Regions from separate parts of the Stenotrophomonas forensis genome, predicted to be linked through region 2. Evidence: riboswitches for the same ligand, from Rfam matches in the RefSeq annotation. Region 2 holds a riboswitch; the other holds the start of a gene.
The links. Region 2 has a riboswitch for glycine ahead of K5L94_RS19740 (trimeric intracellular cation channel family protein). Riboswitches for the same ligand answer to the same signal wherever they lie in the genome.
Positions count from the first base shown of each region.

Region 1 (6,897 bases), 710 kb from region 2:
ACCCGTGATCGGATTTTTGTGGGTGTGGACCTTGCTCCACAGACCCTTGAAAAAACGGCCCGCTTGCGCGGGCCGTTTTCATTTCCGATGGATCGAAGGCTTACGCCTCGACTTCATCGTCCTTGTAGGCATCGACCGGGATGCAGGCACACATCACGTTCTTGTCGCCGTACACGTTGTCGACGCGCGCTACCGGCGGCCAGTACTTGCTCTGCTTCAGGCTGGCCAGCGGGAAGGCGGCCAGTTCGCGCGGGTAGGCGTGGGTCCACTCGCTGGCGGTCACTGCGGTGGCAGTGTGCGGTGCGTTCTTCAGCGGGTTGTCCTCGCGGTCCAGGCGGCCGTCTTCGATCGCGCTGATTTCCTCGCGGATCTGGATCATCGCGTTGATGAAGCGATCCAGTTCGTGCAGCGATTCGCTCTCGGTCGGTTCGACCATCAGCGTGCCGGCCACCGGGAAGCTCAGGGTCGGGGCGTGGAAGCCGAAGTCGATCAGGCGCTTGGCCACGTCCTCGGCACCGATGCCGCTGGTCTTTTCCAGCGGGCGCACGTCGAGGATGCACTCGTGCGCCACCAGGCCGTTGCGGCCGGTGTACAGGGTCTTGAAGTGCGGGGCCAGGCGCTTGGCGATGTAGTTGGCGTTGAGCTGCGCGACCTGGGTGGCCTTGCGCAGGCCTTCGCTGCCCATCATGGCGATGTACATCCAGCTGATCGGCAGGATCGAGGCGCTGCCGAAGCTGGCCGCGCTGACCATGCCGACCGGGCCGTGGTCACCCAGCTTGCCCGGCAGGAACGGGGCCAGGTGCTCCTTGACCGCGCACGGGCCGACGCCCGGGCCGCCACCGCCGTGTGGGATGCAGAAGGTCTTGTGCAGGTTCAGGTGCGAAACGTCCGAACCCCACTTGCCCGGCTTGGCCACGCCGACCAGCGCGTTCATGTTGGCACCGTCGGTGTACACCTGGCCGCCGTGCTTGTGGATGATCTCGCAGATCTCCACCACCTCTTCCTCGAACACGCCGTGCGTGGACGGGTAGGTCATCATGATCGCGGCCAGGCGGTCGCTGTACTTTTCGGCGTTGAGGCGGATGTCTTCGACATCGACGTTGCCGTTGGCGTCGGTCTTGGTCACCACCACCTTCATGCCGCACATCTGCGCCGAGGCAGGGTTGGTGCCATGCGCCGAGTCCGGAATCAGGCAGATATCGCGATGACCTTCGCCGCGCGAGCGGTGGTAGGCGCGGATCGCCAGCAGGCCGGCGTATTCGCCCTGCGCGCCGGAGTTCGGCTGCAGGCTGACCGCGTCGTAGCCGGTGCACTCCACCAGCATCGCTTCCAGCGTATCGATCAGTTCCTTGTAGCCCAGCGCCTGGTCGGCCGGCACCAGCGGATGGATCTGCGAGAACTCCGGCCAGGTCACCGGAATCATCTCGGCGGTGGCGTTGAGCTTCATGGTGCACGAGCCCAGCGGGATCATCGTGCGATCCATCGCCAGGTCCTTGTCGGCCAGCGAACGCAGGTAGCGCAGCAGTTCGTGCTCGCTGTGATGGGTGTTGAACACCGGGTGGGTCAGGAACGCGGACTGGCGCTGCAGGCCGGCCGGCAGCGCATCGGCGGTGCTGGCATCCAGCGCGTCGACATCCAGTGCGGCACCGAATACGGCAGCCACGGCAACGATGTCGGCGCGGGTGGTGGTCTCGTCCAGGCTGATGCCGACCGAGTCGCTGTCGATCGCGCGCAGGTTGTAACCGGCGGCGCGGGCCTTGGCGTGGATCTCATCGGCGTGCACGCCGGTGACATGCAGGGTGTCGAAGAAGTCGCCACCGACCTGCACGCCGGCCGTGCGCAGCGCCGCGGCCAGGATCGAGGCCAGGCGGTGGGTGCGGCGGGCGATGCGGGTCAGGCCGTCCGGGCCGTGGTAGACGGCGTACATCGACGCCATCACCGCCAGCAGCACCTGCGCGGTGCAGATGTTGGAGGTGGCCTTCTCGCGGCGGATGTGCTGCTCGCGGGTCTGCAGGGTCAGGCGATAGGCCGGGTTGCCCTGCGCATCGACCGAGACGCCGATCAGGCGGCCCGGCATCGAACGCTTGTAGGCATCACGGCAGGCCATGAAGGCAGCGTGCGGGCCACCGAAGCCGAACGGCACGCCGAAACGCTGGCTGTTGCCGACCACGATATCCGCACCCCATTCGCCCGGGGCGGCCAGCAGGGTCAGCGCCAGCAGGTCGGTGGCCACGGCCACCAGGCCGCCGCGTGCGTGCACGGCATCGACCAGCGCCTTGTAGTCGCCGACCTGGCCGAAGGTGTCCGGGTACTGCAGCAGCAGGCCGAAGGCTTCCGCTTCCAGTGCCTCGGCCGGGGTGCCGACGCGCAGCACGATGCCCATGGGCTCGGCGCGGGTGCGCAGCAGTTCCAGCGTCTGCGGGTGCACGGCGTCGTGCACGAAGAAGGTGTCCGACTTCGACTTGGCCGAACGCTTGGCCAGGGTCATTGCTTCAGCGGCGGCGGTGGCTTCGTCCAGCAGCGAGGCGTTGGCGATTTCCATGCCGGTCAGGTCGGCGCACAGGGTCTGGAAGTTGATCAGCGCTTCCATGCGGCCCTGCGAGATTTCCGCCTGGTACGGGGTGTAGGCGGTGTACCAGGCCGGGTTTTCCAGGATGTTGCGCAGGATCACGTTCGGCGTGTGGGTACCGTAGTAGCCCTGGCCGATGAAGCTGCGCAGCACGGTGTTCTTGTCGGCGATCGCACGGATCTTCGCCAGTGCCTGCACTTCGGTCATCGATTCGGGCAGTGCCAGCGGTGCGGGCGACTTGATCTTGGCCGGCACGATGGCATCGGTCATCGCATCCAGCGACGCGTGGCCGACGACGTCGAGCATCTGCGCGATCTCGGCATCGTTGGGGCCGATGTGGCGCTCGACGAACGCGGAATGGTGCTCGAGCTCACGCAGGGAAGGGGTGTTCTGGGACATGGCGAAGGATCCGTCAGGAAAGGGCACACGCACGGGCACAAGCCGCCGGTCGGCGGTCTGCGGGGCGCCCCTCTGTCCTTTTGCCTGAGAGTTTGGAAGTGCGGCTGGCCGCAGCTTCGTGCCCCTTCGGCGCCGGATCGAACCGGTCTCTCCAGAGTTGTGTTACGGGTGGTATCGGGCCTGAGCGATTACGGGCGTTGCGCCTTCGGCAGCGGTGTTCCGCTTCTCCCACCGTGTTGCCCGCCGATTATAGCCCGTCGCGGGCCCGTGGGCCGCCCCCGGCGGGTGCGGCCGCGCCTGAATGGCCGATGGCCCGTCCGTACGTTTTGTGCACTGCTGCATGGCATCGGGCGCAATCCCCACCTATGATGGGCGGATACCCGAATTCATCTGGCGCCGTCCCTGCTGCAGGGGGACCGGCGCCCGCCGTGCGTGCCACGCATGGCCCTGCCGGACGCCTTCCCCATGACCGCCGCTGTTGCTCCTTCCACCCGCCGCATGGCCCTGCTGCTCGCCGGCCTGGCCATGTTCGGTCCGTTCTCGATCGACACCATCTTCCCGGCCTTCCCGCAGCTGGCCCAGCGCCTGGCGGTGGACGAGGTGGCGGTGCAGCAGACCATCAGCGTGTACCTGCTGTTCTACGGCCTGATGAGCCTGGCGCACGGCCCGCTGTCCGATGCCTGGGGCCGCAAGCGGGTGATCCTCGGCGGCCTGGTGGTGTTTGTCGGCGCCTCGGTCGGCTGCGCGCTGTCCACCGACCTGACCACGCTGCTGGCGTTCCGCGCGCTGCAGGGCCTGTCGGCGGGTGTCGGCATGATCGTCGGCCGCGCGGTGATCCGCGATCTCTACCACGGCCATGACGCGCAGCGGCTGATGAGCCAGGTGTCGATGCTGTTCGGCATCGCCCCGGCGATCGCGCCGATCATCGGCGGCTGGATCCTGCTCAGTGGCGCGGGTTGGCCGCTGATCTTCTGGTTCCTGGTGGTGTTCGCACTGGTGCTGCTGGCGGCCACCGCACGCTTCCTGCCGGAAACGCATCCGGTCGAGGCGCGGGTGCCGCTGTCGCCGCGGGTGCTGATGCGCGACTACGTGCGCATCGGCTTCAATCCACGTTTCCTGCGCCTGGCGCTGGCCGGCAGCATCGGCTTCGGCGGCATCTTCCTGTACATCTCCTCGGCGCCGGTGTTCGTGATGCAGCATCTGCATCTGGGCGAGGGCGGATTCGCCTGGCTGTTCATTCCGACCATCGGCGGCATGACCACCGGCTCGTTCCTGTCCGGGCGCATGGCCGGGCACGCCACGCCCACCCGCCAGGTCGCCATCGGTTTCGCGCTTTGCGCATTGTCGGCACTGCTGAACGTCGGCTACGTGGCACTGGCGCCGCAGTTCGTGCTGCCGTGGGCGGTGCTGCCGATTTTCCTGGGTGGCATGGGCATGGCGCTGATCTTCCCGATCCTGGCGCTGGCGGTGCTGGACATGTACCCGCATCAGCGTGGCCTGGCGTCTTCGCTGCAGGCCTTTGCGCAGCTGATGATCAGCACCGTGGTGGCGGGCGTGGTATCGCCGCTGCTCAGTGCCAGCCCGTTGCACCTGGCACTGGGCCAGGCCGCCTTTTTCGCCCTCGGTTTCGTGTTCTGGTACTGGGAACACCAGCGCGAACGCGTGGCGCAGGCAGCCTGCACGGGCCATTGAGCAGCGCGCAGGGGTAGGGCGGGGCGCGATGCCTGCAACCCTTGCGACCGAACACCACCGGATTAGGCTGGGGACTCCAGCCAGCCGGTGCAGGGGTGCACGACAGCCAGCCGATCCAATGTCGTTGCATGAGGTTCCCCCATGGCTGCGCAGCAGACCTACCGCCTGTTCGAGGTGGCGCTGAAAGAGCGCCGCGTGCTTTCCCCTTCGCTGGACCGCATGGTGTTCACCGGTGCCGACGTGGCACGGATGAAGACCGAAGGCCCGGACCAGCGGATCAAGGTGTTCTTCCCCTTGCCCGGCCAGGACCTGCCGCAGGTCCCCAGCGGCGAGGACTGGTACCCGCGCTACCGGGCCCTGCCTGACGACCAGCGCCCTCCGATGCGCACCTACACCATCCGCCAGCTGCGCGCTGAGCAGGGCGAGGTCGACGTCGATTTCGTCATCCACGGCGTGACCGGGCCCGCCTCGCGCTGGGCCATGCATGCACGCCCGGGCGACCGTGTGGTGCTGCTCGCTCCGGATGCCGACTGCGCCGACAGCAGCGAAGGCTGGGAATGGAAGCCGCCGGCCGGTGTGGGCCAGGTGCTGCTGGTGGCCGACGAGACCGCGTTGCCGGCCGTGGCCGGCATCCTGGAGGAACTGGCCGCGCTGGCGGACCCGCCACGCACGCTGGCCCTGCTGGAAGTCGCCCAGGCCGGTGATGCGGTGCCGTTGACCGCGCCGGCCAGCGCCGAACTGGTCTGGCTGCCGCGCGGGCAGGCGGCCTACGGCCAGCCCCTGCTGCAGGCGGTGCAGGAACGCCTGGCAGCGGCCTCGAGCGTGGCCGCCGGCGATGAGCTGGAGGAGATCGACGTCGATGCGCAGATCCTCTGGGAGCAGGCCGATGCCAGCGTGGCCGGGCCGCTGTACGCATGGGTGGCGGGCGAGGCCGGGGCCGTGATGGCGATCCGCCGGCATCTGGTCCGCGACTGCGGGCTGGACCGCCGCGCGATCACCTTCATGGGCTACTGGCGGCACGGCAAAGTACTGGACTGATCGTGCGGGATTGAACGTGCGTGAAGTGGCCCGGCGGGCGGGGTGCGCTATCCTTGCGCCCCCCTCGCCGCGGTACCGCACCATGTCCACCAGCTCCAAGACCCGCCGCGACCAGCGCCGTCGCCAGGAAAAGCAGGCCGCCAACAAGGTTGCAGCCCAGGCCTCGCCGGTGGAGCCGCATGCCGAACTGCGCGACGCGCAGCGCACCCTGCTGGCCGGGGTCGTGCGCCGTGACGGCGAATGGGTGCTGGGCATGGACGGCCGCATCGCTGGCCACAGCGAGAGTGCTGCGCAGGTGCTGGCGCTGATCATGCAGGCCGGTGAACTGCACGAGCGCAACGGCACGCCGGTGCGCCTGATGTACTCCGATGCGCTTCGCGATGCCGCGCAGGCCGAAGCGAAGGAGAAGGGTCAGACCTTCGAGGAATTCAAGGCCGAGCTGGCCGCGGCGATGGCGGCGAAGAAGAACAGCTGACAGGCATTTCGGTAGAGCCGGCCGCTGGCCGGCTGCCGGATGGAATTTCACCGAGCTGTTGCCGGCCAGCGGCCGGCACTACCGGAAAGGGGCGGATCCTCGCGGATCCGCCCCTTCTTTTTTACTTCGCAGGGGCCGCGTTGGCCTGCCAGCCGCACATCTGGCCTTCGTTCTGCTGCTTCAGCCACTCGTTGACCGGGGTGAAGTACTCGATCATCGGGCCGGCATCGAGCTTGTCGGTGCCGGTCAGTTCCTTCAGCGTGGCCTGCCACGGCTGGCTGGCACCCTTGCTCAACATCGCCCAGTACTTCTGGCCGGCTTCCTTGTTGCCGTAGAAGGTGCACTCATGCAGCGGGCCCTTGTAGCCGGCCGCATCGCACAAGCCCTTGTAGAACTGGAACTGCAGGATGCGCGCCAGGAAGTAGCGGGTGTACGGGGTGTTGCCCGGCACGTGGTACTTCGCGCCCGGGTCGAAGAACTCTTCGCCACGGCTGCTGGCCGGGGCGACGCCCTGGTACTTGGCCTTCAGGTCCCACCACGCCTTGTTGTAGTTGTCGGCGGTGATCGAACCGTCGAACACGCCCCAGCGCCAGCGGTCGATCATCAGCCCGAACGGCAGGAAGGACACGCCCGACAGCGCCATGCGCATCTGGTTGTTGATGACCGCCTCACGACTCTCGGTCGGCGCATCGACCAGGCCGATCGAGCTGAGGTACTTGGGCGT
Region 1 is NZ_CP082270.1:3,588,688-3,595,584, reverse strand. Features, by position in the region: gene K5L94_RS16665 (VOC family protein) at 1-8, shown strand, start outside; gene gcvP (aminomethyl-transferring glycine dehydrogenase) at 101-2,968, opposite strand; glycine riboswitch at 3,031-3,133, opposite strand; gene K5L94_RS16655 (multidrug effflux MFS transporter) at 3,434-4,660, shown strand; gene K5L94_RS16650 (siderophore-interacting protein) at 4,802-5,698, shown strand; gene K5L94_RS16645 (hypothetical protein) at 5,781-6,173, shown strand; gene K5L94_RS16640 (M2 family metallopeptidase) at 6,295-6,897, opposite strand, start outside.
Region 1: another riboswitch for glycine. It lies ahead of gcvP (aminomethyl-transferring glycine dehydrogenase); the one in region 2 lies ahead of K5L94_RS19740 (trimeric intracellular cation channel family protein).

Region 2 (6,897 bases):
TGATTGCGCAGCAGCGCAGAGGGTCCCACCTCCACCCGTGCTATCGCGCCCAGCGGCACGGTCTGCCCGGCGCTGTTGCGCACGCGCAGGCCGGTGATGGCCTCCGGTCCCGATTGGCGCGCCGGATCGGCTTCCAGTACCACCCGGTATTGGCTGGCCTGGGTGAAGATGGTTGAAATCTGGCGCTGTCCATAGGCGTCGTACAGGGCATCGGCTACCGCTTCCACGCTTACGCCCAGGCGCGCCGCCGCATCGCGGTCGATCGCCACGCGCGCCTGCCGCCCCTGCATCTGCAGATCGCTGGCGACATCACGCATCGCAGGCGACTGGCGCAAGGCCTGAAGCAGCTTCGGTGTCCAGATTTCCAGCGTTTCCAGGTCCGGCGTGGTCAGGGTGAACTGGTATTGATTGCGGCTGATGCGGTCCTCGATGCCCAGCTCCTGCACCGGCTGCAGGTACAGGGTGATGCCCGGAATCTTCGCCACGCGCTGCTGCAGGCGTGCCATCACCACCGCAGCGCCATCGCGGTCGCCATGCGGCTTCAGCTCGATCAGCAGGCGCCCGGTGTTGAGCGTGGCGTTGTTGCCGTCCACGCCGATGTAGGACGACACGCTGGCCACCGCCTCGTCCGCTTCGATGGCCGCGGCCAGCGCCTGCTGGCGCTCGTGCATGGCCTGGAACGAGATCGCCTGCGGCGCTTCGCTGATGCCCTGCACCAGGCCGGAATCCTGCACCGGGAAGAAGCCCTTGGGCACGGCGAAGTACAGCGCCACGGTGAGTGCGAGGGTGGCAACGGTGGCCAGCAGCATCAGCGGCTGGCGCTGCAGCACCCAGCGCAGCTGTCGGTCGTAGAGGGCGATGACGCGGTCGAAGACATCGGGTGCATGCGCGGTCTTCGCATGCGGCTTCAGGAAGCGCGCGCACAGCATTGGCGTCAAGGTCAGCGAGACCAGCAGCGAAATGCCGATGGCCACCGCCAGCGTCACTGCGAACTCATGGAACAGCGCGCCCACCAGGTCGGCCATGAACAGCAGCGGGATCAGCACCGCGATCAGCGAAACGGTCAGCGACACCAGGGTGAAGCCGATCTCGGTTGCGCCTTTCAGCGCTGCATCGCGTGGGCTTTCACCTTCCTCCAGATGGCGGGCGATGTTCTCCAGCATCACGATGGCATCGTCCACCACGAAGCCGGTAGCGATGGTCAGCGCCATCAGCGTGAGGTTGTTGAGCGAATAGCCGGCCAGCAGCATCACCGCGAAAGTCCCGATGAGCGACAGTGGCACCGCTACGCTGGGAATGAGGGTGGCCGGCAGATTTCGCAGGAACACCCAGGTGACCAGCACCACCAGGCCAATGGCCAGCACCAGTTCCTTCTGCACGCCGCGCACCGACGCGCGGATCGATTCAGTGCGGTCGCTCAGTACATTCATCTGCACACCGGCCGGCAGCGTGGCCTGCAGCTGCGGCAGCAGCGTACGTACCTGTTCGACCACGGCGATCACGTTGGCGCCGGGCTGGCGCTGGATGTTCACCAGCACCGCCGGCGTGGTGCCGCTCCACGCGGCCAGCTGGCGGTTCTCTGCGTCATCGGTGATGGTGGCGACATCGCCCAGCCGCAGCGGCGCGCCGTCGCGCCAGGCCAATACCAGCGCGCGGTATTCGGCCACGCTGCGCATCTGATCGTTGGCGTCGAGCATCACCGCGCGGATCGGGCCATCGAAGCTGCCCTTGGGCAGGTTGACGTTGGCGGCGGCGATGGCAGTGCGGATGTGGTCCATGCCCAGGCCGTTGGCGGCCAGTGCCGCCGGATTGGCCTGGATGCGCACGGCCGGGCGTTGGCCACCGGCCAGGCTGACCAGGCCGACGCCGGGCAACTGCGCCAGGCGCTGGGCAATGCGCGTATCCACCAGATCGTGCACCTGCGGCAGTGACAGGCCTTGTGAGGTCACTGCCAAGGTCAGGATCGGCGTATCGGCTGGATTGACCTTGCGGTAGACAGGTGGCACCGGCAGGTCGCCGGGCAGGAAGCTCCCTGCCGCATTGATCGCGGCCTGCACGTCCTGTTCGGCCACGCCCAGCGACACCTCCAGCCCGAACTGCAGGGTGATGACCGACGCGCCGCCGGAACTGGTCGACGATAGTTGCTTCAGGCCGGGGATCTGCCCGAGCTGGCGCTCCAGCGGCGCGGTGATGGTGCGTGTGGTCAGTTCCGGGCTGGCACCGGGGTACAACGTGGTGATCTGGATGATCGGGTAATCGACCTGCGGCAGTGCCGCCACCGGCAGCAGGCGATAGGCCAGCATGCCCGACAGCAGCAGCGCCACCATCAGCAGCGTGGTGGCGACCGGACGCAGGATGAACGCGCGCGAGAGATTCATGTGCCAGCCCTGGTCGCGGCCTCCTCGGCGATGATCTCCACCGCCGTTCCGTCTTCCAGTCCGTCGATGCCTTCGATCACCACCTGATCGCCCGCAGCCAGCCCCGAGCGCACGGCCACGCGGCCGTCATCGGCAGGCCCAAGCACCACGTTGCGGCGCTGCGCCTTGTTGTCCTTGCCGACGACATGCACGTAGTTGCCCTGGCTGCCGAACTGTACGGCGGCATCGGGAATCAGCAGGGCGGGCTGCTCGCCCAGCCGCAGGCGTACGTTGACGAACTGGTTGGGGAACAGCGCCAGATCGTGGTTGTCGAAGTGCGCACGCAGTTTCAGCGTGCCGGTGGTGGTATCGATGCGGTTGTCGACGCTGGACAGCGAGCCGCGGGCCAGTTGCCGGCGTTCTTCGCGGTCCCAGGTTTCCACTGCCAGCGCCGGTTGCGCCTGCACGGCATCGAGCAGCGCGGGCAGCTCAGGTTCGGGCACGGTGAACAGCACGCTGATCGGCGCGGTCTGCGCCAGCGTCACCAGGCCTTCGGCATCGCTGGAGCGCACCAGGTTGCCCACGTCCAACCGGCGCAGCCCGACGCGGCCACTGACCGGTGCGGTGATGCGGGTGTACTGCAGCTGCAGTCGGGCTTCGTCAACTGAGGCCTGGTCGCTGAGGCGGCGGCCTTGCAGCTGGCGCACCTTGCTCTGCTGGTCGCTCAGTTCCTGCCCGGATACGTAGTTCTGCTTCTGCAGTTCGCGGTAGCGCTGCAGTTGGCGTTCGGCGTTCTCCAGCTCGGCCAGGTTCTGCTGCTGGGTACCCTGGGCCTGTGCCAGCTTCACCTCATACGGGCGTGGATCGATCTGTGCCAGCAGGTCGCCTGCTTTGACCTGCTGGCCTTCCTGGAAGTGCAGGCGCAGCAGCTCGCCATCCACACGGCTGCGTACCACCACGCTGTGCAGCGGGGTGACCGTACCGACCGCCTTCAAGCGCAGCGCCAGCGGCTCGGCGCTGGCGCGCGCCACGCGTACCGGCACCGTCTTGACCGGCGCACCGTCGCTGCTGCCGGCGTCGTTCCGGGGCCACAGCCACCACGCCAGAAGGGCGACGAGGGCGATAGCCAGCACCACCCATAACGGGCGGGCACGGCGGAAACGGGAACTTTCGGCGACAGACATGGGGCATCCTGCGCCCTGCGCGCGCAGGGTCATGCGGGCCCGTCGGCGCGTACACGGCAACCACGGGCAACGGGGAGGGAGTGTCTGGCGGGGCCGCGGGCGCGGCGTGGCTGGATGCCGTCGCAGCAGCGACGGGGTGACAATGGTAGCCAATCACTCCGGCCAATGCCGCATGACCAACGTCATGCAACGCAAGCGGTAGTGCCGGCCGCTGGCCGGCAACCGGCTGGAATCTGCGGGCGTGTGCCGTGTTGCCGGCCAGCGGCCGGCACTACCGTCAAGCAATCAATGCACTTCGTCGTGATAGACGAACTTCGGCATTTCCCAGCGGTAGTGGATCGCCAGCAGGCGCAGCGCGAAACCGCCGCCGAGGCAGCACAGGATCGCGGTCGCGTCGGCCACGCCCCAGTGCAGCAGCAACAGGTACACCGCACCGGTCAGCAGCGAAATGATCGCGTACAGCTCCTTCTGGAAGATCAGCGGCACCTCGTTGCAGAGGATGTCGCGCAGCACGCCGCCGAAGGCACCGGTCAGCATGCCGGCGATCAGCACGATGGGCGTGGCATGGCCGGCCTCGCGCGCGATCGAGCAGCCGATCAGGGTGAAGGCGATCAGGCCCAGCCCGTCGAGCACCAGGAAGGTGCGGCGGAAGTGGTGCATCCAGCGCGCCACCCAGGTGGCGATCAGCGCCGCGCATACGGTGAAGGCAAGGTACTCGGGATGCTTCACCCAGCCCAGTGGATAGTGGCCGAGCAGGATGTCGCGCAGCGAACCGCCGCCGAGGGCGGTGACGCAGGCGATCATGACCACGCCGAACAGGTCCATGCGGCGGCGGCCGGCAGACAGCGCGCCGGTCATGGCTTCGGCGGAAATGGCGATCAGGTAGATGATGGACAGCAGCATGGGGCAGGCTCCGGGCGCGGTGGGGCCGGCCATGCGCGACTACCGCCCCTGCATGCGCAATGACGGGATGACGATGACCGGTGCCGCTCCCGCTGTCCTTTTGCCTGAGAGTTCAGCGGCGTTGGCCGCGTGCCCCTTCGGCGGATCGTCCCGGGCGTGCCCGGTGACCTCTCTCCAGCTCGGCGAGTCGAATGCATGGTTGGTGGGATTCCAGCCCACCGGCCTGAGCGATCATGGGAGCCTGCGCCTTCGGCGGGCGCCAGCGCGGCGCCTCTCTCCTGCATTCGGGCGCCAGTATATCCGCTGCAGTGCAGCACGGCATAATCCGGCCATGGCCCCGTCCCTCCGCCCGTGGTTCCTGTACCTGCTCGAATGCCGCGATGGCAGCTATTACGCCGGCATCAGCACCGACGTGGACGCGCGATTCGCCGCCCACCGGGCTGGCAAGGGCGCCCGCTACACCCGGGCCCGCCCGCCGCTGCGGGTGCTGGCCGTGCGCGAGTACCCGGACCGGGCCGCCGCTTCGCGCGCCGAATGGCAGCTCAAGCAGCAGCCGCGCGAACGCAAGCTGGCCTGGCTGCAGGCACCTGCCGGGACGCTTCTGTAGATCCACGCCATGCGTGGATGGGCTGCCCGGCCCATGCGATGATCGCCCCGCGCCCAGAGCTGGAGACCCGGATGTCCACGATTGCCCTGCTGCTCGCTCTTTCCGCATCAACGAGTCCCGCCGCCGACCCGGCCACGATCGCGGCCATCGAAGCCACCTGCCACGACTACGTCGATGGCCAGCTTGAAGCCGATCCGCAGCGCGTCGCCCGTTCCCTGCATCCGGACCTGGCCAAGCGCGCGGTGCTCGGCGATACCCCCGACGAACGCCTGGGCCTGCGCCGCATGTCGAAGGAAGAGCTGGTCTCGCTGACGAAGCAGGGCGCGCTGAAGACTCCAAAGGATCAATGGGACCGCCGCTGCACGGTGCTGGACGTGACCGGCAACGCGGCCTCGGTGCGACTGGAAACCCCGTGGTTCGTCGACTACTTCCACATGGGGCGCTTCGACCAGCGCTGGGTCATCGTCAACGCGCTGTGGTACCCGAAGCCGAAGGCGCAGTAGAGCGGAGCCTACGCTCGGCTTCTGCAATCCGCGCGAAGCGCAGCCGAGCATGGCTCGGCTCTACAGGAACATGCACGCGGCCCTACCGCCTTGGCCGTCGGTCTTCCTGGTCATCGCCGAAAATGATGCGTGCGCTGCGCTGGTAGCTCCAGTACGCCACCGCCCAGTTCAGCAGCACCACGATGCGGTTGCGGAAGCCGATCAGGAAGAACACGTGCGCGGCCAGCCAGAACCACCAGGCCAGGATGCCCGACAGCTGCAGCCGGCCCAGGTGCACGATGGCCGCCATGCGGCCGATGGTGGCCAGGTTGCCGTAGTCGGCGTACTTGAACGGACCGGGCGCGGGCTTGCCGTGCAGGCGCGCGCGGATCACCTCGGCCACGTACTTGCCCATCTGCTTGGCCGCAGGGGCCACGCCGGGCACCGGCTTGCCATTGGCCTGGTTCAGTGCGGCCAGGTCGCCAGCCACGAACAGCTCCGGGTGCTCGGGCAGGGTCAGGTCCGGCTGCACCTGCACGCGTCCGGCGCGGTCCAGCGGCACGTCCAGCGTGCGTGCAAGCGGTGAAGCGGCCACGCCCGCAGCCCATACCACGGTGCGGGCCGGCACGAACTGCTCGCCCAGCATGAAGCCCTGGCTGTCGATGCTGCTCACCGGGGTGCCGGTCAGCACTTCCACGCCCAGCTTTTCCAGCTGCCGGCGCGCCTTCAGCGAAAGCACTTCGGGGAACGAGGACAGCACGCGCGGGCCGGCTTCGACCAACCGCACCTTGGCGCTGGCCGGGTCGATGTGGCGGAACTCGTTGCGCAGCGTGTGCCGTGCAATTTCGGCCAGCGTGCCTGCCAGTTCGACACCGGTGGGGCCGCCGCCGACGATGGCGAAACTCAGCCAGGCGGCCTTTTTTGCCGGGTCCGGTTCGGCCTCGGCACGCTCGAACGCCAGCAGCAGTTTGCGGCGCAGGGCGATGGCATCGTCCAGGGTTTTCAGGCCGGGCGCATCATCGGCCCATTGGTCGTTGCCGAAGTAGGCGTGGGTGGCGCCGGTGGCCAGCAGCAGGCTGTCGTAGTCCAGCATGCTGCCATCGGCCATGCGGATCTGCCGGGCCTGCTTGTCGATGGCCACCACTTCGCCGAGGCGGACTTCCACATTGCGCTGGTGGCCAAGGATATGGCGCAGCGGTGCCGCGATATCCGGCGCGGACAGGCCGGCGGTGGCCACCTGGTACAGCAGCGGCTGGAACAGGTGATGGTTGCGGCGGTCGACCAGGGTGATGCGTATGCGCTCGCGGGCCAGGGCGCGGGTGGCCCAGAGACCGGCAAAACCACCGCCGACAACGACCAGGTGG
Region 2 is NZ_CP082270.1:4,303,509-4,310,405, reverse strand. Features, by position in the region: gene K5L94_RS19750 (multidrug efflux RND transporter permease subunit) at 1-2,378, opposite strand, end outside; gene K5L94_RS19745 (MdtA/MuxA family multidrug efflux RND transporter periplasmic adaptor subunit) at 2,375-3,541, opposite strand; gene K5L94_RS19740 (trimeric intracellular cation channel family protein) at 3,827-4,444, opposite strand; glycine riboswitch at 4,529-4,632, opposite strand; glycine riboswitch at 4,646-4,735, opposite strand; gene K5L94_RS19735 (GIY-YIG nuclease family protein) at 4,776-5,051, shown strand; gene K5L94_RS19730 (nuclear transport factor 2 family protein) at 5,123-5,554, shown strand; gene K5L94_RS19725 (NAD(P)/FAD-dependent oxidoreductase) at 5,637-6,897, opposite strand, start outside.